3 regions of the Streptomyces sp. NPDC041796 genome follow, and region 2 is predicted to be linked to each of the others. Evidence: riboswitches for the same ligand, from Rfam matches in the RefSeq annotation. Region 2 holds a riboswitch; each other region holds the start of a gene.

Region 1 (7,537 bases), on a different contig from region 2:
TGGATACCGAGGGGGAAATCACACGTGGGACATGTTCGCTACGCGTCGTACCCGCACCGGGCGGGCCCAGAGGCCACAGGAGAGCCGGGACGATCGCGACGGGAGCCGCCACGAGGTCGTCGTATCACCGTGCCGCCAGCCGCACGGCGCGGGGATACGGCCGCACGGCCACCACCCTCCGGGACGGCACCCCAGTTCGGAGGTCGGCCGTGAAGGTCCTGTTGCCCTGGAAAGTGCTGCCCTTCTTCCCGTTACGGCTGTCCGCCGCGCTGATCAAGGCCACCGCCCTGGAGCTGGCGATCCTCGCCGGCCACCTGGTCCTCTACCCCACCGGCATCGCGCCGGAACGCCGACCGCTCCCGGTCGCAGGCGGTCCGCATCCGCCGACCGTGCTGCTGCACGGCTTCGTGGACAACCGTTCCGTCTTCGTGCTGCTGCGCCGGTCCCTCGTCCGGCACGGCCGCCGCCACGTGGAGTCGCTCAACTACTCCCTGCTCACGTGTGACGTCCGGGCCGCCGCCGAGCTCCTCGGCCGCCACATCGAGGAGATCTGTGACCGCACGGGACACCGCGAGGTCGACATCGTCGGCCACAGTCTCGGCGGACTGATCGCCCGCTATTACGTCCAGCGACTCGGCGGCGACCACCGGGTACGCACCCTGGTCACGCTGGGTACGCCGCACTCCGGCACGACCGTCGCGCCGCTCGCGGGCGCGCACCCGCTGGTGCGGCAGATGCGTCCGGGCTCGTCCGTCGTGCGGGAGTTGAGCGAGCCCGCGCCTCACTGCCGTACGCGCTTCGTCAGCTTCTGGAGCGATCTGGACCAGTGGATGGTGCCCGTGGAGACGGCACGGATAGATCATCCGGACCTGGTCGCGCAGAACGTACGCGTCACCGGGATCGGCCATCTCGCCCTGCCCGTCCACCCGGCGGTCGCGGCGGGCATCCGCCAGGTCCTCGAGTCCGACGAGGCGGCCGACGGAACATCTGATTCCGCGTCCGTGGCCTGACGCACCCCGACCAAACTTCGAACACTTCTCGAACGTAGGGCCAAGCCTCTGCCCACACTCCGCCGAAAGGCGGCCGAATGCCCGTTTCCCCCGGGGCCAAAACCCACGGAAGATTGTCGCTTGCGCGTACCGCCGGGTACAGTCGCGCCCACTGCTTTCCCCTCTGGGTCCCCGTCGCCGGGGCCTCCCCAGATCTGGTCCTGCTGCCGAGGCGAGAGAGAAGTTGGTGAACGACCAGCACCCCCACGCCGGGTACGTCGGAGACGACGCGTATTCCACGGGCAGCTTCGAGACCGGCAGCCTGGACACCGGCAGCTTCGCCACCGATCCACTCTTCGGTGCCCTTCCCGGCACATACGAGAACACCTACGAAAGCAGCGGCAGTTACCACGTCGGCTACACCGCCGACCACAGCGGCCAGTACGACAGCACCCAGTGGGCCGCCGCCACCCAGCAGTGGGCCACCACGGACACCACCGGCTACGTCGAGTACTCGGCCCACACCGGCCAGTGGGACGCGAGCGCCTGGAGCGAGGCGAGCGCGTACGACACCACCGGCCAGTGGAACGGCACCCCGGGGGCGACCACGGCCGCCACCTCCTTCGAGACCGGCGCCTACGACGCCACCGCCTGGAACTACGCCGCCGCGCCGACCGAGACGTTCACCGTCCCCGAGCAGTACGACTACGCGGCCGCGGACCAGCTCCCCGCGCCGGAACCCCTCGCGGAGTCCCCGTCGGCGCACGAGTCCGCCGCCGAGGCGGAACCGGAGTACGAGCTCGGCCCCGACGACGAACCCTCGGCCGAGCCCGATTCCGGGGCGGAGCCCGAGGACCTGCACGAGAGCCTCACCGAAACCGCACTCGCACCCGTCGCCGCCCCCCGGCCCAGCCGCCGTTCCGGCGGAGGCGGTGGCGGCAGCCGCGGCCGCCGCCGGACCCCTGCCAAACGTTCCGCGCTCCTCACCGTCGCCATGCCCTCCGCCTGTGTGATGGGCGTCGCCGGTATCGCCGCCGCGTCCGTCAGCGGCCTCACGGGCAGCGCCACCGGCGAGACCAAGAGCGACGAGAAGACGGTGACCGCCGCCGACCCGGCCTCGGTCCAGCCGGTCGTCGCCAACAGCGAGCTGGACACCCAGCTTGCCGCGCTCAGCGCCGACGCCCGCGACTTCGGTGACCGCGCGAGCCGCACCCAGGAGCGCATCGACCTCAAGGCGCGCCAGGAGGCGGAGCGCAAGAAGCGCGAGGAGGAGGCGGCCCGCCGCGAGGCGCTGCGCCCCAAGTTCGCCCTCCCCGTCGGCCTGCACCAGCTCAGCGCCCAGTACGGGCAGGCGGGCGTCAACTGGATGTCCCTGCACACCGGTATCGACTTCCCCGTCCAGTACGGGACCCCCGTCATGGCCGCGACCGACGGCACCGTGCGCACCCAGTGGAACAGCGCCTACGGGAACATGGCGATCGTGACCGCCAAGGACGGCACCGAGACCTGGTACTGCCACCTCAGCAGCACCAAGATCCGGTCCGGCGAGGTCAAGGCCGGCGAGGTCATCGCCTACTCGGGCAACTCCGGCAACTCCACCGGACCGCACCTGCACTTCGAGGTACGGCCCGGCGGCGGCGCCGCGATCGACCCGCTGCCGTGGCTGCGCAGCCACGGCCTCGACCCGACCTCCTGACCGCTACGGCTTTCCGAGCGGCCTACAGCTTCTCGACCGGCGCGTACCGCAGCAGCAGCCGCTTCGGCTTCTCGTCCCCGAAGTCGATCGTCGCCTGCGCGTCCCCGCCCGCTCCCGTCACCGCCATGACGGTCCCGAGCCCGAACTGGTCGTGCGTCACCCGGTCCCCGACCGCCAGGGAGATCACCGGCTTGTCCGTCGTACGCCGGGTGGCGAAGCCGGAGGGGCCGCCGGCCCGCGACCTCGACGACAGTGACGACGACAGCGACGACGCGATGCCGGACGTCGGCCCGGCGGGCTTGGCCATCGCACCCGTGCGCTTCCACTCCAGGTGCTGTCCGGGGATCTCCTCCAGGAACCGCGAGGGCGGGTTGTACGAGGGCTGCCCCCACGCGCTGCGCATCGACGACCGCGTCAGATAGAGCCGCTCGCGGGCACGCGTGATGCCCACGTACGCCAGCCGCCGCTCCTCCTCCAGCTCCTTGGTCTGGCCGAGGGCACGCATGTGCGGGAAGACACCGTCCTCCATGCCGGTCAGGAACACCACCGGGAACTCCAGGCCCTTGGCGGTGTGCAGGGTCATCAGCGTGATGACACCGGACCCCTCCTCGTCCTCGTCCGGGATCTGGTCGGAGTCGGCGACGAGCGCGACCTGCTCCAGGAACTCGGCCAGGGTGCCGGGCTCCTCGCCGCGCTCCTGCTCGAACTCGAGGGCGACGGCGGCGAGCTCCTGGAGGTTCTCGATGCGGGTCTCGTCCTGCGGGTCGGTGGAGGCCTGGAGCTCGGCGAGGTATCCCGTGCGCTCCAGGACGGCCTCCAGCACCACCGCCGGGCCGGCGCCCGAGTCCACGATGGTGCGGAGCTCCTCCATGAGCGTGTTGAACCGCTTCACGGCGTTCGCCGACCGGGCGGCCATGCCGTACGCCTCGTCGACGCGGCGCAGCGCCTGCGGGAAGGTGATCTTCTCGCGCAGCGCCAGTGCGTCGATCATCGCCTCGGCGCGCTCGCCGATGCCGCGCTTGGGGACGTTGAGGATGCGGCGCAGCGGGACGTTGTCCTCGGGGTTGGCCAGGACGCGCAGGTAGGCCAGCACGTCCCGGACTTCCTTGCGTTCGTAGAAGCGGACGCCGCCGACGACCTTGTACGGCAGGCCGACGCGGATGAAGATCTCCTCGAAGACACGGGACTGGGCGTTCGTCCGATAGAAGACGGCGACGTCGCCGGCCCTGGCGTCGCCCGCGTCCGTCAGCCGGTCGATCTCGTCGGCGACGAACTGCGCCTCGTCGTGCTCGGTGTCCGCGACGTACCCGATGATCCGGGCGCCCTCGCCTGCGTTGGTCCACAGGTTCTTGGGGCGGCGGCTCTCATTGCGCTCGATGACCGCGTTGGCGGCGGAGAGGATGGTCTGCGTGGAGCGGTAGTTCTGCTCCAGCAGGATCGTGGTCGCGTCCGGGTAGTCCTCCTCGAACTGGAGGATGTTGCGGATGGTGGCGCCGCGGAAGGCGTAGATCGACTGGTCGGCGTCGCCCACGACGCACAGCTCGGCCGGGTCCAGGTCCTCGTAACCGGTGCCCACCAGTTCGCGTACGAGCGTGTACTGGGCGTGGTTGGTGTCCTGGTACTCGTCGACGAGCACGTGGCGGAAGCGGCGGCGGTAGTGCTCGGCGACGTCCGGGAACGCCTGGAGCAGGTGGACCGTCGTCATGATGATGTCGTCGAAGTCCAGGGCGTTGGCCTCGCGCAGCCGTGCCTGGTACATCCGGTACGCCTCGGCGAGCGTCTTCTCGAACCCGTCGGCGGCCTGGTCGGCGAAGGCCTCCTCGTCGATCAGCTCGTTCTTCAGGTTCGAGATCTTGGCGCTGAACGACTTCGGCGGGAAGCGCTTGGGGTCGAGGTCGAGATCGCGGCAGACCAGCGCCATCAGCCGCTTGGAGTCGGCGGCGTCGTAGATGGAGAAGGACGACGTGAAGCCGAGCTTCTTGGACTCGCGGCGCAGGATGCGGACGCACGCGCTGTGGAAGGTCATGACCCACATGGCGTTGGCGCGCGGGCCGACGAGCTGCTCGACGCGCTCCTTCATCTCACCGGCGGCCTTGTTGGTGAAGGTGATCGCCAGTATCTGCCCGGGGTGGACGTGCCGGGTGCCCAGCAGGTGGGCGATGCGGTGGGTCAGCACCCGGGTCTTGCCGGAGCCGGCGCCGGCGACAATGAGCAGCGGCGAGCCGGTGTGCACGACGGCGGCGCGCTGCTGCTCGTTCAGCCCCTCCAGCAGCGCGGCGGGGTCCACGACGGGACGCGGGGCACCGTCGCGGTAGTGGGTGTCCCGGGCCGGGGGCACGTCGAAGCGGTCCCCGAAGAGGTCGTGCGGGACCTCCTCCGCGGCCGGGCCGTGCCCGGGGCCCTCGGAGTCCTCGGGCGGCGGGGGCTCCTCGGAGGGGTGGTTCCGGAGGTCCGCCAGGAAGCTGTCGTCAAAGAGGCTGCTCATCGCCTATCGAGTCTAGGCCGCCCCACTGACAGCCGTGGACGAACCGGGAACAGGCCCGATTCGTCACGCTCCGTACCGCGTCGACGACATCACGCCAAGGTCACGAATACGTATCGGGCATATCGAACATCAACCTTCACAGCACCACCACAGGTTGGCTAGCGTGCTCGCCCAAGCGGTCCGTTCTCTCTTCGGCGAACCACGCCAGTCGGATCGCCCACGCCGAATCCGTGCTGCCGCCACGGCAGTTCGGAACCGGGGACCCACCACGTACGACCGAGGTGAATCGGCCCGCAGCCGCTCGGGCACGGCCGTAGGGCACCTTCCGTTCCGCCCGAACCTGACAGCTGACCCGGTAGGCGGTCCACGGAAGGAGATGCCGACCTTGGCGTCGCATCGCAAGCCGCGCACATCGCGCACCTTGCAGACCCTGCATGCCCACCACCCCGCCGTCGGGGTCACGACGGCCGCCGCCCTGGCCTCGGTCACGTTCCTGTCGTCACAGAGCGCGACCGCGGCGTCCGGTGGCCCGGGTGACCAGGACCGGGGGCCGACGGTCGAGGAGGTTCAGAGAAAGGTCGACGACCTCTACCGGCAGGCGGGCACGGCGACGCAGCAGTACGGCAAGGCCAGGGAAGCCACGGACGAGCAGCGGCGCGAGGCCGGCGGGACACTCGCCGGCGCCGCCCGGCGTACGGAAGCGCCGGAGCAGTCCCGCCGCCCCCTCGGTAGCCACGCGGCCACGCGGTACGGGTCGGGCGGGTCGGCTCCGACCACGTCGCTGGTCTTCCCGGACGGCCCGCAGGCGGTCGTGGACCAGGCTCCGCCGGTGGACCGGCTCATGGACCACCGGCACGAGACGCTCACCGGCCATCGGCACGAGGCGCTCACCGACCACCGGCACGAGACGCTCACCGACCACCGGGCGCAGCGGGGCGAGGCCGAGGTCACGGAGCAGCGGGTGGAGGCCGGGGCCGCCCGGCAGCAGGCGGAGGCGACACGGAAGCAGGAGTCGCTCACCGCCTCCCAGGCCTCCCTCCGCACCGCCAAGCAGACCGTGCAGCGCAAGCTCGGCGAGGCTCGGTCGCTGCTGGCGCGGCTGACGGCGGAGGAGCGGGGGCGCCAGGAGGACGCCCGCCGCAAGGCCGAGGAGCAGCGGCAGCAAGAACAACAGGATCACCTGCATCAGCACCAGCTCCAGCAGCCGGACGACGACAGTGGCTACACCGCCAAGGCCCGCGAGGTGCTCGCCTTCGCCGAGGCGCAGATCGGCAAGCCGTACGTGTGGGGCGCGACCGGCCCGAGCTCGTACGACTGTTCCGGGCTCACCCAGGCCGCGTGGCGGGCGGCGGGGGTCGACCTCCCCCGTGCGGCCCGGGACCAGGTGCTGGCGGGCACCCGGGTCGCGACGGAGGACCTGCGCCCCGGCGACCTGGTGTTCTTCTACGACGACATCAGGCACGTCGGCATCTACAAGGGCGACGGGAAGATGATCCACGCGCTGGGTCCCGGGGCGAACGTGCGCGAGGAGTCCATCCACTGCATGCCCGTCCACAGTGGCGTGCGCCCGGCCTGACGACCGCACAGGGGGATCACATGGGGGGAACCGTGACCGACCGCCGGCTCACCGTCCTGTTCGCACCGGAGAGCGCGTACGGGCCGACGAACAACTGCGTCGGGATCGCGGACGTGCTGCGGCGCCGCGGCCACCGGGTGGTGTTCGCCGCGGAGGCGTCCTGGAGGGTGAGGCTGAGCGCGCTCGGCTTCGAGGAGGACCTCGTCCGTCTCGCTCCTCCCCCGGACGGGGAGGAGGACGCGGGCCGGTTCTGGAAGGACTTCGTGCGGGACACCGCTCCGGAGTTCCGCAAGCCGACCTTCGAGCAGCTCGGCACCTGGATCAGACCGGTCCGGACGGAGCTGGTCTCGGGCGCCCGCCACTGCGAGCCGCAGCTGAAGGCGGTCGTCGAGCGGGTGCGCCCGGACGTGATCGTCGAGGACAACGTGGTGGCGTTCCCCGCCCTGCTGACCGCCGGAGTGCCGTTCGTACGCATCGTCTCCTGCAACCCGCTGGAGATCAGGAGTCCGGGCGTCCCGCCGGCCTTCTCCGGCTACCCGGCGGGCGACGATTCCGGCTGGGCGGCCTTCCGGGCCGAGTACGACCGTACGCACCGGGAGCTGTGGGCCGACTTCAGCACCTGGGTGGCCGAGCAGGGGGCGCCGCCCCTGCCCGAGCTGGAGTTCATCCACGAGGCCGGGACGAATCTGTACGTGTATCCCGAGGCGGCCGACTACGCGCGCGTGCTGCCGCCGCACTGGCACCGGCTGGACTCGTGCGTACGGGAGACGGACGAGGACTTCGTCCTGCCG
Region 2 (7,537 bases):
GCACGTCTTGATCCACACCAGTCGCCACGTCCTGCCCGAGTTCACCGAGCGCACCAGCGCCGGGAGCCGCACGCTCGACCCGTACTCCAAGCTCCTGGAGGAGCGGATCGTCCTCCTCGGCACACCGATCGACGAGACCGCCGCCAACGACGTCGTCGCACAGTTCCTCCACCTGGAGTACGCCGCGCCCGACCGGGACATCTCGCTCTACATCAACTCCCCCGGCGGCCCCATCAGCGCCATGACCGCCGTGTACGACACGATGCTGGCCGTCCGGTGCGACGTGGAGACGATCTGCATCGGCCAGGCCGCGTCCACCGCGGCCGTCCTGCTGGCCGCCGGCACGCCCGGCAAGCGCATGGCCCTGCCGGGCGCCCGTGTGCTGGTCCAACAGCCTGCGATGGAGGAGCCCCTGCGGGGACAACCGTCCGACCTGGACATCCACGCGCGCGAGTTGCTGCGACTGCGCGGCCAACTCGCCGGAATGCTCGCCCGCCACACCGGCCGGAGCCGCGAGCGGATCGACGACGACCTGGAGCGCGACACGGTCTTCGACGCGACGGCCGCTGTGGCGTACGGCCTGGTCGACCGTGTCGTCCCCCGCCGGACGAGGTGAGCGGTGCCGGCACCCGAGCCTCCGCCGCTCCCCGCCCTCACCCGGGCCGAATGCGCGTTCGTCGACAGTTGGCTCGAGGTCGTCGACCTCCTGGGGCGGATCAACCCGGCGCGCGCCACCCACACCTACGGCGCCCTGCGCGCGGCACAGGCCCTCGTCGGACGCGCGACGGCGCTGCGCGACGCCCTGACCTCGATGCACGAGCGCGGCGAGTACGACGTGCATGCCCATACGCTGGCGCGGGCACTGCGGGTGCTTGACGGCGAACGGCGCGCGGGACGCGTGACGGTGCCTCAGAATCGAGGTGTGGGACCGACGTAGCTCTCCCCCGAATGGGCTCAGGAGTACGAGGACCGCTCCCCCGTTCAGCGTACGCAACCGGACGAATTTTGTACGACGCGAGTTGCGCTCCAGCTGTACACATCTGGCGGAATATCAGCTTCCGCCGCTGGTACGGGGATCGTCGAGGTCTCGCCGCCGGGCGCCAAATCCCCCCTGTCCACCCGAATGGATCAGTCGTGAGGAGCCTCACAAACGGCCGTTTCGACTCGGAATTTCTCCTCGACATGGGTCAAGATCCCTGACGACGACAAGCCCCCGCCACCGCGGCGGGGCGGTCCGGGCGGACGCCGAGTCCTGCCGCCGTCCGGATGACTGGTCGACAGGAGTGGATCGGCAGGAGTGGAGGACCCAAGCAGTACGGGTGACCGAACGATGTTCGTCCCATCGGTCGCCCTTGGGGTGAAGCCGCGTCAGCGGCCGGGCAACTTCGCCAGTCCGAACCCGACAGGTCATCCTTCACAGGCGGCTGACGAAGGGTTGCGCTATGACCGCGCAGATTCATGTCCCGTCTCTGCTGTCCCGGGCGGGTGCCGTCTCGGCACTCACCCTCGCCGCCGTCGGCGGCCCGATGCTGGCGCCCGGCGCCGTGTCGGAGGCCCAGGCCGCCCCGGCGCACGCCACGAAGGCGCTGAACATCGCCGCCTCCAAGAAGGGTGCACCGTACAAGTACGGAGCGGCCGGCCCGTCCCGGTTCGACTGCTCCGGCCTGACGCTGTACTCGTACAAGAAGGTCGGCAAGACCCTGCCACGCACGGCACAGCAGCAGTACAACAAGACCCGCCACATCTCCGCCTCCAGCCGGCAGAAGGGCGACCTGGTCTTCTTCCATCGCGGGAGCAACGTCTACCACGTCGGCATCTACGCGGGTAACAACAAGATCTGGCACTCGCCGAAGTCGGGGTCGGTGGTGAAGTTGGACAAGATCTGGTCGAAGTCGGTCTGGTACGGACGCGTCCGCTGATCCCGCGGTGACCCTCCGGGCATGAGTCGTGGTGCGGGGGTACTCGTCGGAAATGTCCGGCGAGTACCCCTGCACCGCGCGCAACGAGACGCCCCTGGAGCGTGCCGACCGCAATTTCGCCGAGCTGCTCCAGGAACTGCGCGTCACCCAGACCGGCGTCCAGATCCTGTTCGCCTTCCTGCTGACCCTCGCGTTCACGCCCCGCTTCGGCTCGCTCGACTCCTACCAGCGGGGCATGTACGTCGTGACGCTGCTGCTCTCGGTCGTGGCGGCGGTGCTGCTCACCGCCCCCGCCGCGCTGCACCGCACGCTCTTCCAGCAGGGCGCCAAGGCGCGCATCGTGGCCGTCTCCTCACGGCTGGCGAAGATCGGCCTCGGTGTCCTCGCCCTGGCCCTGACGTGCTCCGTGTCCCTGGTCGTGGACGTGGTGCACGGCCGCCCCGAAGGTCTGGCGGCCGGTGCCTTCACCCTGCTGGTCTGCGCCGGGCTGTGGGGGTTCCTCCCGCGTCTCGTACGGCGGGGGCTCAGCACCCCGCCACCGCAGCGGCCGGCGGCGACACATCCGGGGCGGCGAGTCCGCCACCGCTGACACCCCGCATGCGCCCTGGCGGGTACGCGGCCGTCCGCGCTCCGGCGAGCAGCCGGCTTGAGCGGGAGGCGGGCGCGGCACCGGGCGGGCACCGCTGAACGGCCTCACGGGCGGCCGGCCCGCGGGTGGGGACGTCCACCTCGCGGCGGCTTCGGGCGCGGGGACGTGCTCATGGGGCGCGCGGACGCGGGATGGCGTGGAATGCAGGGCACGGGACGCGGGACGGCGTCGGACGGGCACAGGCGCGGCGCTGTCTCGGGCCGGGGCCCGCGCACGGAGTGGTTCGGTTCCGGCGCTGTCCCGGGCGGGCCCGCGCACGGACTGGTTCGGGTCCGGCGTTCGGGGGTGCGCTCAGGTCTGGACCGGAACCGTCCACGGGAGGGCGATCCAGACGGTCTTGCCGCCCTCCGGGGTCGGGGTGACCGAGAGGCGACCGCCGCATTCCGCGGTGAGCCAGCGGATGATGACCATTCCGCGGCCGTTGTCCTGCTGCACGGCGGCGGGCAGCCGCTGCGGCCAGCGCGGGTGGCTGTCGGTGACTCCGATGCGCAGCCGCTCGTCGCGCTCCAGCCTTACGTCCACGGTGAACGTCGGCGACTGGCCGAAGGTGTGCTGGACGGCGTTGGTGGCCAGTTCCGAGACGATCAGCCGTACCGTGTCGGCCGTCTCGGCCTCGGCGGGGAGGCCCCATTCCGTGAGGACGTCCGCCACGTATCTCCGGGCGGTGGAGACCGAGGCGGGATCGCTCGGCAGAGTGACGGATGCTTCCTGATGGTCTGCCATGGCGACGCTGTCCCTTTCCCACCGGGGCCGGACTCCGACACGAACCGGATGTTTTGTGAGGACGGCCTCGGATTGCGCTTCGCGCCAGACTGCCACTTATGTCGCCCCTGTTGGGGGCGATCCCCCAAGATATGCATATATCTGTCGCTCGAAGCGGTGAACTCTGCTACGCGAGAACGGATTTGGACGGCAAACTGGTGGGTTGGCCCGGCTGCGGGAGGAGGCGGTCATGCGAGGCACTCGGCACGGCCCGGCGGTACGGCGGCGCAAGCTCGGTGAGGAGTTGCGCGGACTGCGCCTGGCCGCCGGCCTCACAAGCCGCGAGGCGGCACGGCTGGTGGGCTGGCACCAGTCGAAGGTGAGCCGGATCGAGACGGGTACGAGTGGGGTGACGGGGGCCGACGTGGCGCGGCTGCTCGACGCCTACGGGGTCCACGACCCGCGGTTGCGGGCCCTGTTGGAGGCGTTGGCGGGAGCGGCGGCCGACGGTGGCGGCGCGGGGTGGTGGCATGCGTACCGGGGCGTGCTCCCGCCTCCGTACCAGGATTTCATCAGCCTGGAGGCACAGGCGTGCACGGCCCGCACCCTGGAGACGTCCGTGGTGCCGGGGCTGCTGCAGACCGCGGAGTACGCACGCGCGGTGACACGTGCGGCGCTGGACGGGGCTCCGGCCGCGACGGTCGACTCGCTGGTGCGGGTGCGGATCGCGCGGCAGGAGGTGCTGCGCGCCGGTCGTCCGCTGCGACTGGAGGCGGTGATCGACGAGGCGGTGCTGCGGCGGCAGGTGGGCGGCCCGGGGGTGATGAGGGAGCAGTTACGGCAGTTGCTGGAGTGGGCAAAGTTGCCCCATGTGCGGCTTCAGGTGCTGCCGTTCTCGTCGGGTGAGTACGTCGGACTCTCCGGCCCTTTCGTTATTTTCTCCTTTCCGAACATTTCTGATCTGGATGTGGTTGCTCTTGACCACTTGACGAGTAGCCTCTATCTGGAACGCACGGAAGACCTCGAGGCGTACGGCGCCGCCTTCCGCACCATGCAGGCGCTCGCCCTGTCGCCCGAGGACACATCGGACCTCATCGCCGGGATCGGTGACGGCGCGTAGGGAGAGGCACCCCCCATGTCTGCTTACCTCGCACACCACGACGGCCCGCGCTGGTGGCGCAGCAGCCGCAGCGTCGGCATGAACAACTGTGTCGAGGCCGCCCGCCTCGACGGCGCGCACCTGGCCGTACGCGACTCGAAGAACACCTCCAGGCCGCCACTGCGGTTCTCCGCGGCGGCCTGGACCTCCTTCGTCTCCTCCCTGAAGTCCTGAGGGAGTTCAGCCGACCGGAACCGGTGCCGTACGGAGGATCGTGGCGACCGCCTCGTCCACCTGACCCTCCGTCAGGTCCGCGCGCGCCGTGAGGCGGAGGCGCGAGATGCCGTCCGGCACCGACGGCGGCCGGAAGCATCCCACCGCGAGCCCCTCGGCCCGGCAGTCGGCCGCCCACTTCACCGCCTGCTCCGGCGACGGCGCGCGTACGGAGACCACGGCGGCGTCCGGCCGCACGGCGGTCAGCCCCGCGGCCGTCAGCCGGGTGTGCAAAGTGGCCGCCACCGTACGCGCCCGGCCCGCCAGGCCCGGCTCGGCGCGCAGCAGCCTCAGGCTCGCCAGCGCGGCACCCGCCGCCGCCGGGGCGAGGCCCGTGTCGAAGATGAACGTCCGAGCGGCGTTGACCAGGTGGTCGATCACCCGCGCCGGTCCGAGGACCGCGCCACCCTGGCTGCCCAGGGACTTGGAGAGCGTGAGCGTGGCGACCACGTCCGGGGCGCCCGCGAGTCCCACCGCGTGCAGCGCGCCGCGCCCGCCGTCACCCAGCACGCCAAGACCGTGCGCGTCGTCGACCACCAGGGCCGCGCCGTGCGCCCGGCACGCCGTCGCGAATCCGGCCAGCGGCGCCGCGTCCCCGTCGACGGAGAAGACCGAGTCGGTGACCACGAGCGCCCGGCGCCCCGGGTGGGCGTCCAGGGTCTTGGCGACCGCGTCGGGATCGGCGTGCGGCACGACGGCCGTCTCGGCGCGGGAGAGCCGGCAGCCGTCGACGATCGAGGCGTGGTTGCCCGCGTCCGAGACGATCAGCGAGCCCCGGGCGCTCAGCGCGGTCAGGGCGGCGAGGTTGGCCGCGTACCCCGAGGAGAACACCAGCGCCGCCTCGAAGCCGCAGAACGCCGCCAGCTCCCGCTCCAGCTCGGCGTGGAGCTCGGTGGTGCCGGTCACCAGCCGTGAACCGGTGGCGCCGGCACCCCAGCGGCGGGCGGCGCCGGCGGCCGCCGCGGTGATGTCCGGGTGGTGGGTGAGACCCAGGTAGTCGTTGCTCGCGAGATCCAGGAGGTCCGGCACGGCCGGTCGCGGCCGCAGCGTGCGGACGAGACCGGCGTCCTCACGGCGGCGCGCCTCCTCGTCGGTCCAGTCGAAGGGCGAGCCGGTGGCCGGGGCGAGCGGCGGGTCGAGCGGAGCCTGGGGCATGTCTGGGTCCCTTTTGTAGACAGCGAACAGACCCTAATGGTGGTCGGGTGGTACCGGAGTGTGGTTATACACACACTCGAAACGGGCTCTCCTGTGGAGTTCCTCCTTGGCCCGGGGCCGTGCCGTAGGCCAGGATCAGCGTCATGGACCTGCTGAATACGCTGGTGGAGAAGGGGCTTCGGCGTGAGTTGCCGACCCGCGAAGAAGCGCTCGCCGTGCTGGCGACCTCGGACGACGAGCTGCTGGATGTGGTGGCCGCGGCCGGAAAGGTGCGCCGTCAGTGGTTCGGGCGGCGGGTGAAGCTCAATTACCTGGTCAACCTCAAGTCCGGTCTGTGCCCGGAGGACTGCTCGTACTGCTCGCAGCGGCTCGGCTCGAAGGCGGAGATCCTCAAGTACACCTGGCTGAAGCCGGAGGAGGCCTCGAAGGCGGCCGCCGCGGGCGTCGCGGGCGGCGCCAAGCGGGTCTGTCTGGTGGCCAGCGGTCGCGGTCCGACCGACCGGGACGTCGAGCGTGTGGGCAAGACCATCGAGGCCATCAAGGAGGAGAACGAGGGCGTCGAGGTGTGCGCGTGCCTCGGGCTGCTCTCGGACGGCCAGGCGGAGCGGCTGCGGTCGGCGGGTGCCGACGCGTACAACCACAACCTCAATACGTCGGAGGGGACGTACGGGGACATCACGACCACGCACACCTACGCGGACCGGGTCGACACCGTGCAAAAGGCGCACGCGGCGGGCCTGTCGGCGTGTTCGGGCCTGATCGCGGGCATGGGCGAGAGCGACGAGGACCTGGTCGACGTGGTCTTCGCGCTGCGCGAACTGGACCCGGACTCGGTGCCGGTGAACTTCCTCATCCCCTTCGAGGGCACGCCGCTGGCCAAGGAGTGGAACCTGACCCCGCAGCGGGCGCTGCGCATCCTGGCGATGGTCCGGTTCGTCTGCCCGGACGTGGAGGTCCGCCTCGCGGGCGGGCGCGAGGTGCACCTGCGGACGCTCCAGCCGCTGGCGCTGCACCTGGCCAACTCGATCTTCCTGGGCGACTACCTCACCAGCGAGGGCCAGGCCGGCAAGGCGGACCTGGAGATGATCGCGGACGCCGGATTCGAGGTGGAGGGCACGGACACCACCACGCTGCCCGAGCACCGCGCGGACGCCGCCTCCTGCGGAACCGGTGGCGGCGGCTGCGGCTCCGGATCCGTGTGCTCCTCCGAGGAGCCCGCCCCCGCCGCCACGGCCGAGCAGGCCCGTACCGACCAGGCCCGTACCGACCTCGTCGCCGTGCGCCGCCGGGGCGCCGGTACCGACCTCGCCCCCAATGCGTGAGTCCGACGCCGCCGAGCTGATCGCCCTCGACCGGGCCCACGTGTGGCACCCGTACGGCCCGATGCCGGGCCGTACCGATCCGCTCGTCGTGGAGTCCGCCTCCGGGGTGCGGCTGCGGCTCGCCCAACCGGCGTACGGCCGGGACGAACTGGTCGACGGCATGTCGTCCTGGTGGTCCGCCGTCCACGGCTACAACCACCCTGTCCTCAACGAGGCGGTGCGCGGCCAGCTGGACCGGATGAGTCATGTGATGTTCGGCGGGCTCACCCATGAGCCCGCCGTGCGGCTGGCCACCCGGCTGGTCGAGATCACCCCGGAGCCGCTGCGGCACGTCTTCCTCTGCGACTCAGGCTCGGTGTCGGTCGAGGTCGCGATCAAGATGTGCCTGCAGTACTGGCGCTCGGTGGGCCGGCCCGGC
Region 3 (7,537 bases), on a different contig from region 2:
CGGGAGCACGCGCCCGTGCACCGGACGAGGCTCCCCAGCGGGGTCGAGGCGTGGCTGGTGACGCGGTACGGGGACGCGCGACAGGCGCTGGCCGACCAGCGGCTGAGCAAGAACCCCGCGCACCACGACGAGCCCGCGCACGCCAAGGGCAAGACCGGCATTCCGGGCGAGCGCAAGGCCGAGCTGATGACGCATCTGCTCAACATCGACCCGCCGGACCACACCCGGCTGCGCCGGCTGGTGTCGAAGGCGTTCACGCCCCGCCGCGTGGCCGAGTTCGCTCCGCGTGTGCAGGAGCTCACGGACCGGCTCATCGACAACTTCGTTACAAAGGGGAGCGCCGACCTCATCCATGAGTTCGCCTTCCCGCTCCCCATTTACGCCATTTGCGACATGCTGGGGGTGCCCCGGGAGGACCAGGACGACTTCCGCGACTGGGCCGGGATGATGATCCGGCACGGCGGCGGGCCGCGCGGTGGGGTCGCGCGGTCGGTGAAGAAGATGCGCGGCTATCTCTTGGAGCTGATCCACCGCAAGCGCGAGACGCCGGGGGACGACCTGATCTCGGGGCTCATCAAGGCCTCCGACCACGGCGAGCACCTCACCGAGAACGAGGCCGCCGCGATGGCGTTCATCCTCCTCTTCGCGGGCTTCGAGACGACGGTCAACCTCATCGGCAACGGCGTCTACGCGCTGCTGCGCAACCCCGGCCAGCGTGAACGCCTCCAGGCCTCCCTGGCCGCCGGTGAGCAGGGGCTGCTGGAGACCGGGGTCGAGGAACTGCTGCGCTACGACGGGCCGGTGGAGCTGGCGACGTGGCGGTTCGCGACCGAGCCGCTCACCATCGGCGGCGAGCGGATCGCGGCCGGCGACCCCGTGCTCGTCGTGCTCGCCGCGGCCGACAGGGACCCCGAGCGGTTCGACGAGCCGGACACGCTCGACCTGGCGCGGCGGGACAACCAGCACCTGGGGTACGGGCACGGCATCCACTACTGCCTCGGCGCGCCGCTCGCCCGGCTGGAGGGGCAGACCGCGCTGGCGACGCTGCTGACCCGGTTGCCCGACCTTCGGCTTGCGGTGGATCCGGCCGATTTGCGGTGGCGTGGCGGGCTCATTATGCGGGGACTGCGTACGCTCCCGGTCGAGTTCACCCCGTATGCGCCCCCCAATAACTGACGCTCCGTCATTTCTGTGATCTTCGCGTAATCTCCGCTGCATCGACTTGTGACTAGCGTTCGAATGCCGCTACGTTCACCGTCACCTCAGCAGTCACGCGAAAGGCAGCACCGCATGCGCTCCGGGAACGGCCGGCACCGACGACCCCGTCAAGCCCCCGCCATCGTCGTCGCGGCAGGGGTGACCGGATCCGCCATCGCGCTCCCGCTGCTCGGCGCGGGTTCCGCGTCGGCGGCCGACGCCACCACATGGGACCGGGTGGCCGAATGCGAGTCCGGCGGCATGTGGAGCGCGGACCTCGGTAACGGCTTCTACGGCGGCCTGCAGATGTCGCAGGAGACCTGGGAGTCGTACGGGGGCCTCGCCCACGCCGCACGCCCCGACCTCGCCAGCCGCACCGAGCAGATAGCCGTCGCCGAGAAGGTCTACGCCGCGACGGGCGTCAAGGCGTGGGAGACCTGCGCCCCCATCGCGGGCCTGGGCGGCGCCACCACCTCCCCCGACGCCGACCCCACGGGCACGGCCCCGGCCACGCCCGAGGCGGCGGACCCGACCGAGACGCTCGAGGACACGGGCACGCCCGAGCCGTCGGAGCCGTCCGACCCGGCCGGGTCCCTCCTGCCCACCGAGCCCGCCCCGACGACCCCTGGCGCGCCGCAGAGCCCCGCCCCGGGGACCGGGAAGCACCGGGGTGAGCCCGCGAAGGAGGAGGCGTCGACGACGGAGCCGACCGACCCCACGGCCCCGGCCGCCCCCGCCGACCCCACCGCACCGGTCACGCCCGGCACGCCGGAGGGCGAAAGCACCCTCAAGCCCACCGATCCGGCGAATACCGGCAATTCGGCCACCGACCGCGAAAACGGTGGACACCCCTCGCGGGGTGACGGGGCGACACGCGACCCGGGGAGCGTCGCGCCCGGCGCGTACACGGTCCAGCCCGGCGACAACCTGTCGGTCATCGCGGACGAGCACAAGGTCCCCGGCGGCTGGTCGGCGCTCTACGAGGCCAACCAGGACACCGTCGGTGCCGATCCGGACCTCATTCTCCCCGGTCAGAGCCTTGAGCTGACGACGGATCAGCCGCAGGACTGAGGCTGTATGTCCGCTTCTGTGTAAGTGAGACATGAATCTCTTCGGCCCGGCGGGCGGGCCACGGCCCACCGAACCGCACAATCCGCCCTTCACCTGCGTAAACGCCCGTCAATGGCGGGCGGATAAGGGCTGATTGACCCGGATGTCCGTCTTTGAACTTCGGGAAGGTCTGTGGCTACGGTCGTGACCGCTCGCCACCGCGGGCCCCTTCGACCGGAACGCCGAATCCTGCCGCCGGTCGACGGGAACAGTCGTCGCGTCATGCGCCGAAGGCAGGAGCGGGGGACCCAGGTAAGTGCCGGGCCCGGCCATGGAGACATGGCATGGAACCGGCTTGGGGTGAAGCCGCGCGCACCACGGTGCCGCGCGGCCGGGCCACTCACTCGCCCGAACCCGACAGCTCACCTCGCAGGCGTCGGTGAGGAGATGTCCCATGCTGTTCTCCGGCAAGTCCAAGCACCGTCGCCCCTCCAAGGCCGCCCGATTCGTCGCGTTCGCCGGTATCACCGGTGCCGCCGTCGCCGCCCCGCTGATGGGCGCCACGACCGCCTCGGCCGCCACCGGCGCCGAGTGGGAGAAGGTCGCCCAGTGCGAGTCCGGCGGCAACTGGTCCATCAACACCGGCAACGGCTACTACGGCGGCCTGCAGTTCTCGGCCTCCACCTGGGCCGCCTACGGCGGCACCGCGTACGCCCCGACCGCCGACCAGGCCTCCAAGTCGCAGCAGATAGAGATCGCCGAGAAGGTCCTCGCCGGCCAGGGCAAGGGTGCCTGGCCGCACTGCGGCGTCGGCCTGTCCAACGCCTCCTACGACGGCGGCGGCGCCGAGCAGGCCCAGCCGCAGCCGGAGCGCAAGGCCGAGCAGCCCACCACGCGCAGCGAGCAGCGCACCGCGCCCAAGGCCGCTCCCAAGGCCGAGTCGAAGAAGACCGTCACCACCCCGACCGGCAAGAAGGTCGAGAAGGGTGACGGCGAGTACAAGGTGAAGGCCGGCGACACCCTCAGCACCATCGCCGCCGAGAAGAAGGTCGCGGGCGGCTGGGAGAAGCTCTTCCAGCTGAACAAGGACATCGTCGACGACGCCGATCTGATCTACCCGGGCCAGCAGCTCCACCTGAGCTGACCCTCGTGAGACCACCCCGGTCCGGCGCGTCCTTCCCCCGTACGCGCCGGGCCGGGGTTTCCCGTTCCGCCCTCCTGAGCGGCCCCTCGCACACCCTGGCTACCCGTCGGTAAGTTTCATGTCGTTTTGCCCGTAATGCCGACTCGTGCGCCCTTTTTCGTCCCAGGAGGCGGGCGTCGGCTGGTCACGGCTCCGCGGCCGGTTAGGCTCTTGCCGCAAGGCCAAAGAGACCCTGCACCACCATGCGTCACATCTTGCGTCACATCCCAGAAGGAGATGCTCGTGCCGTCCATCGACGTCGTCGTAGCCCGGGAAATCCTGGACTCCCGAGGCAACCCCACGGTCGAGGTCGAGGTCGGCCTCGACGACGGCAGCACCGGCCGTGCTGCCGTTCCGTCCGGTGCCTCCACCGGAGCGTTCGAGGCCCTCGAGCTCCGCGACGGTGACAAGGACCGCTACCTCGGCAAGGGTGTCGAGAAGGCCGTCCTCGCCGTCATCGAACAGATCGGCCCGGAGCTCGTCGGCTACGACGCCACCGAGCAGCGGCTGATCGACCAGGCGATGTTCGACCTGGACGCCACCCCGGACAAGTCGTCGCTCGGCGCCAACGCCATCCTCGGTGTCTCCCTCGCCGTCGCGCACGCCGCCTCCGAGGCGTCCGACCTGCCGCTCTTCCGCTACCTGGGCGGCCCGAACGCGCACCTGCTGCCCGTTCCGATGATGAACATCCTGAACGGCGGCTCGCACGCCGACTCCAACGTGGACATCCAGGAGTTCATGATCGCTCCGATCGGCGCGGAGTCCTTCTCCGAGGCCCTTCGCTGGGGCGCCGAGGTCTACCACACCCTGAAGAAGGTCTTGAAGGAGAAGGGCCTCTCCACGGGTCTGGGCGACGAGGGCGGCTTCGCCCCGAACCTCGACTCCAACCGCGCCGCCCTCGACCTCATCCTCGAGGCCATCAAGCAGGCCGGTTACGCCCCGGGCAAGGACATCGCCCTGGCGCTCGACGTCGCCGCGTCCGAGTTCTACAAGGACGGCGCCTACGAGTTCGAGGGCAAGTCCCGCTCGGCCGCCGAGATGACGGACTACTACGCCGAGCTCGTCGACGCGTACCCGCTGGTCTCCATCGAGGACCCGCTGTTCGAGGACGACTGGGACGGCTGGAAGACCATCACCGAGAAGCTGGGCTCCAAGGTCCAGCTCGTCGGCGACGACCTGTTCGTCACCAACCCGGAGCGCCTGGCGCGCGGCATCGAGGAGAACGCCGCCAACGCCCTGCTGGTCAAGGTCAACCAGATCGGTTCGCTGACCGAGACCCTCGACGCCGTCGAGATGGCCCAGCGCAACGGCTTCAAGTGCATGATGTCGCACCGCTCCGGCGAGACCGAGGACGTCACCATCGCCGACCTGGCCGTCGCCACCAACTGCGGCCAGATCAAGACCGGCGCCCCGGCCCGCTCCGAGCGCGTCGCCAAGTACAACCAGCTGCTGCGCATCGAGGAGATCCTCGACGACGCCGCCGTGTACGCGGGCCGCTCGGCCTTCCCGCGCTTCAAGGGCTGATCCTTCCCAGCCCGGGTTACGTACGTCCCCGGCCACGGTCCCGTACCGTGTCCGGGGACGTACGTACGTAACGGGCAAGGGGAGGCGGGTACAACACATGGCCCGGGACCGGTTCTCCACCGCGACCAGGTTGCGACTGCTCGGCGAGCAGACCGCCGCCCGCGTCTACCGCTCCCAGACCCGCCGCCAGGCCCGCCGCTCCCGGCTCACCGGACGCGCGGCCTTCCTCGCGCTGGTCGTCTGCTCGCTGGTGGTCGCCCTGGCCTACCCGATGCGCCAATGGGTGTCCCAGCGCGCCGAGATCGCCGAGCAGGAGCGGCTGGCGGCCGAGGCGGGCGAGCGCGTCGAACGGCTGCGCGACGAGAAGGCGCGGCTCCAGGACGACGCGTACATCAAGCGCCTGGCGCGGGAGCACCTGCACTATGTACTCCCGGGGGAGACCGGCTACACGGTCATCGACCCCGACGCGGTGCGCCAGCGCCGCACCGACCAGGGCGCGGCCGACCGCCCCTGGTACTCCAACCTCTGGGACGGCGTGGACACCGCCGACCGCACCGACCGCAAGTAGAACCCAAGGCAGGCATGGAAACGCCCCCTCCGCAGACCGAACGCACCGAGCCCACCGAGGCGGACGTCGCGGCGTTCAAGGAACAGCTCGGCCGCCCGCCGCGCGGCCTGCGCGCCATCGCGCACCGCTGCCCGTGCGGCAACCCGGACGTGGTGGAGACCGCGCCCCGGCTCCCCGACGGCACGCCGTTCCCGACGACGTACTACCTCACGTGCCCGCGCGCGGCCTCCGCGATCGGCACGCTGGAGGCGAACGGCGTCATGAAGGAGATGACCGAGCGTCTCCAGAGCGACCCGGAACTCGCCGCCGCCTACCGCGCGGCGCACGAGGACTACATCGCGCGCCGCGACGCCATCGAGGTCCTGGAGGGCTTCCCGAGCGCCGGCGGCATGCCGGACCGGGTGAAGTGCCTGCACGTGCTCGTCGGCCACTCGCTGGCCGCCGGGCCGGGGGTGAACCCGCTGGGCGACGAGGCCATCGCGATGCTGCCGGAGTGGTGGGCCAAGGGCCCCTGCGTCACCGCCCACCGGGACGAGGAGGCCGGCGAATGACCCGCGTCGCCGCCATCGACTGCGGTACGAACTCCATCCGTCTGCTCGTCGCCGACGTCGACCCGTCGACCGGCGAAGTCACGGACCTGGACCGCCGGATGACGATCGTGCGGCTGGGCCAGGGCGTCGACAGGACCGGGCGGCTCGCGCCCGAGGCGCTGGAGCGGACCTTCGCGGCCTGCCACGAGTACGCCGCCGTGATCAAGGAGTACGGCGCCGAGAGGCTCCGGTTCGTGGCGACCTCCGCCTCGCGCGACGCCGAGAACCGCGACGACTTCGTCCGGGGCGTCATGGACATCCTGGGCGTGGAGCCCGAGGTCATCAGCGGTGACCAGGAGGCGGAGTTCTCCTTCACCGGGGCGACGAAGGAGCTGACGGGCTCCGACGAGTACCTGGTCGTGGACATCGGCGGCGGCTCCACCGAGTTCGTGGTGGGCGCCGCGCACGCCCGCGCCGCCCGGTCGGTCGACATCGGCTGCGTCCGCCTGACCGAGCGTCATGTGCGCAGCGACCCGCCCTCCGAGGCGGAGGTCGCCGCGATCCGGGCCGACGTCGAGGCGGCGCTGGACCTGGCGGAGGAGACCGTCCCGCTGCGGGAGGCGGAGACGCTCGTCGGACTGGCCGGTTCGGTGACCACGGTCGCCGCGATCGCCCTGGGGCTGACCTCCTACGACTCGGCCGCGATCCACCGGTCGCGCATCTCCTACGAGCAGGTCGCCGAGGTCACGGGGCGGCTGCTGGCGGCGACGCACGACGAGCGGTCCGCGATCCCGGTGATGCACCCGGGCCGGGTGGACGTCATCGTCTCCGGAGCGCTGGTCCTGCTGGCCGTGATGGACCGGATCGGGGCCCGTGAGGTGGTCGTCTCCGAACACGACATTCTGGACGGAATCGCCCTCTCGCTCGTCTGATCGCCGTCCCGGTCGAGCGCCGCCGGACAGCCCGTCGGAAAAGTTCGTGAAGTTCTTCACAAGGAAAAGGGCCCCGAGGGGGGTCGGGGAGCCGCTCAACGGCCTCCGGAGCCCCCCTCGGGGCCCTTTCGCAGGCGCGGAAGCCACCCTCGTCTGTGTTTCGCAGGTGTGAAGTCCGGTGGTGGTCCACGGTTAAAAGGTGCTCGCAGGCCCAGTTCAACAGGGGTGAACAACGTCTTCCGTTACACCGTGGTTCCCTTGCGGCGCCATGACCTCGGTCACGCGGGCCGCGCAGTGTAGCAGAGGTCTCCCAGGAGCTTGTGAAGGGGCGCACGAGCGACCCCCCTCGACCGGGTGGATACTCGATGGCATGAGCACCACGGAGCGTCCCAGGATCCTCGTAGTAGGCGGTGGGTACGTAGGCCTGTACGCAGCTCGGCGCATTCTCAAGAAGATGCGCTACGGCGAGGCGACCGTCACGGTCGTCGACCCCCGGTCGTACATGACCTACCAGCCCTTCCTGCCCGAAGCCGCCGCCGGCAGCATCTCGCCG

What was found. A riboswitch is a leader RNA that binds a small molecule or an ion and turns the genes downstream of it on or off. The one in region 2 is predicted to bind cyclic di-AMP.
Region 1: it holds a riboswitch for cyclic di-AMP, as region 2 does, so the genes downstream of both, ACZ6C1_RS30960 (C40 family peptidase) here and ACZ6C1_RS30335 (C40 family peptidase) in region 2, are expected to answer to the same signal.
Region 3: it holds a riboswitch for cyclic di-AMP, as region 2 does, so the genes downstream of both, ACZ6C1_RS21295 (transglycosylase family protein) here and ACZ6C1_RS30335 (C40 family peptidase) in region 2, are expected to answer to the same signal.

What each region holds. Positions count from the first base shown of each region.
Region 1 is NZ_JBVJAH010000020.1:13,813-21,349, forward strand. It holds gene ACZ6C1_RS30945 (alpha/beta hydrolase) at 210-1,010, shown strand; gene ACZ6C1_RS30950 (M23 family metallopeptidase) at 1,237-2,685, shown strand; gene pcrA (DNA helicase PcrA) at 2,708-5,170, opposite strand; cyclic di-AMP (ydaO/yuaA leader) riboswitch at 5,381-5,548, shown strand; gene ACZ6C1_RS30960 (C40 family peptidase) at 5,547-6,746, shown strand; gene ACZ6C1_RS30965 (glycosyltransferase) at 6,767-7,537, shown strand, end outside.
Region 2 is NZ_JBVJAH010000019.1:10,464-18,000, forward strand. It holds gene ACZ6C1_RS30325 (ATP-dependent Clp protease proteolytic subunit) at 8-616, shown strand; gene ACZ6C1_RS30330 (hypothetical protein) at 620-937, shown strand; cyclic di-AMP (ydaO/yuaA leader) riboswitch at 1,266-1,438, shown strand; gene ACZ6C1_RS30335 (C40 family peptidase) at 1,443-1,919, shown strand; gene ACZ6C1_RS30340 (DUF6328 family protein) at 1,972-2,508, shown strand; gene ACZ6C1_RS30345 (ATP-binding protein) at 2,860-3,291, opposite strand; gene ACZ6C1_RS30350 (helix-turn-helix domain-containing protein) at 3,521-4,390, shown strand; gene ACZ6C1_RS30355 (DUF397 domain-containing protein) at 4,406-4,603, shown strand; gene ACZ6C1_RS30360 (8-amino-7-oxononanoate synthase) at 4,610-5,797, opposite strand; gene bioB (biotin synthase BioB) at 5,941-7,119, shown strand; gene ACZ6C1_RS30370 (adenosylmethionine--8-amino-7-oxononanoate transaminase) at 7,112-7,537, shown strand, end outside.
Region 3 is NZ_JBVJAH010000010.1:62,101-69,637, reverse strand. It holds gene ACZ6C1_RS21305 (cytochrome P450 family protein) at 1-1,176, shown strand, start outside; gene ACZ6C1_RS21300 (transglycosylase family protein) at 1,357-2,268, shown strand; cyclic di-AMP (ydaO/yuaA leader) riboswitch at 2,523-2,698, shown strand; gene ACZ6C1_RS21295 (transglycosylase family protein) at 2,702-3,391, shown strand; gene eno (phosphopyruvate hydratase) at 3,674-4,954, shown strand; gene ACZ6C1_RS21285 (FtsB family cell division protein) at 5,052-5,522, shown strand; gene ACZ6C1_RS21280 (DUF501 domain-containing protein) at 5,537-6,073, shown strand; gene ACZ6C1_RS21275 (Ppx/GppA phosphatase family protein) at 6,070-6,984, shown strand; gene ACZ6C1_RS21270 (NAD(P)/FAD-dependent oxidoreductase) at 7,355-7,537, shown strand, end outside.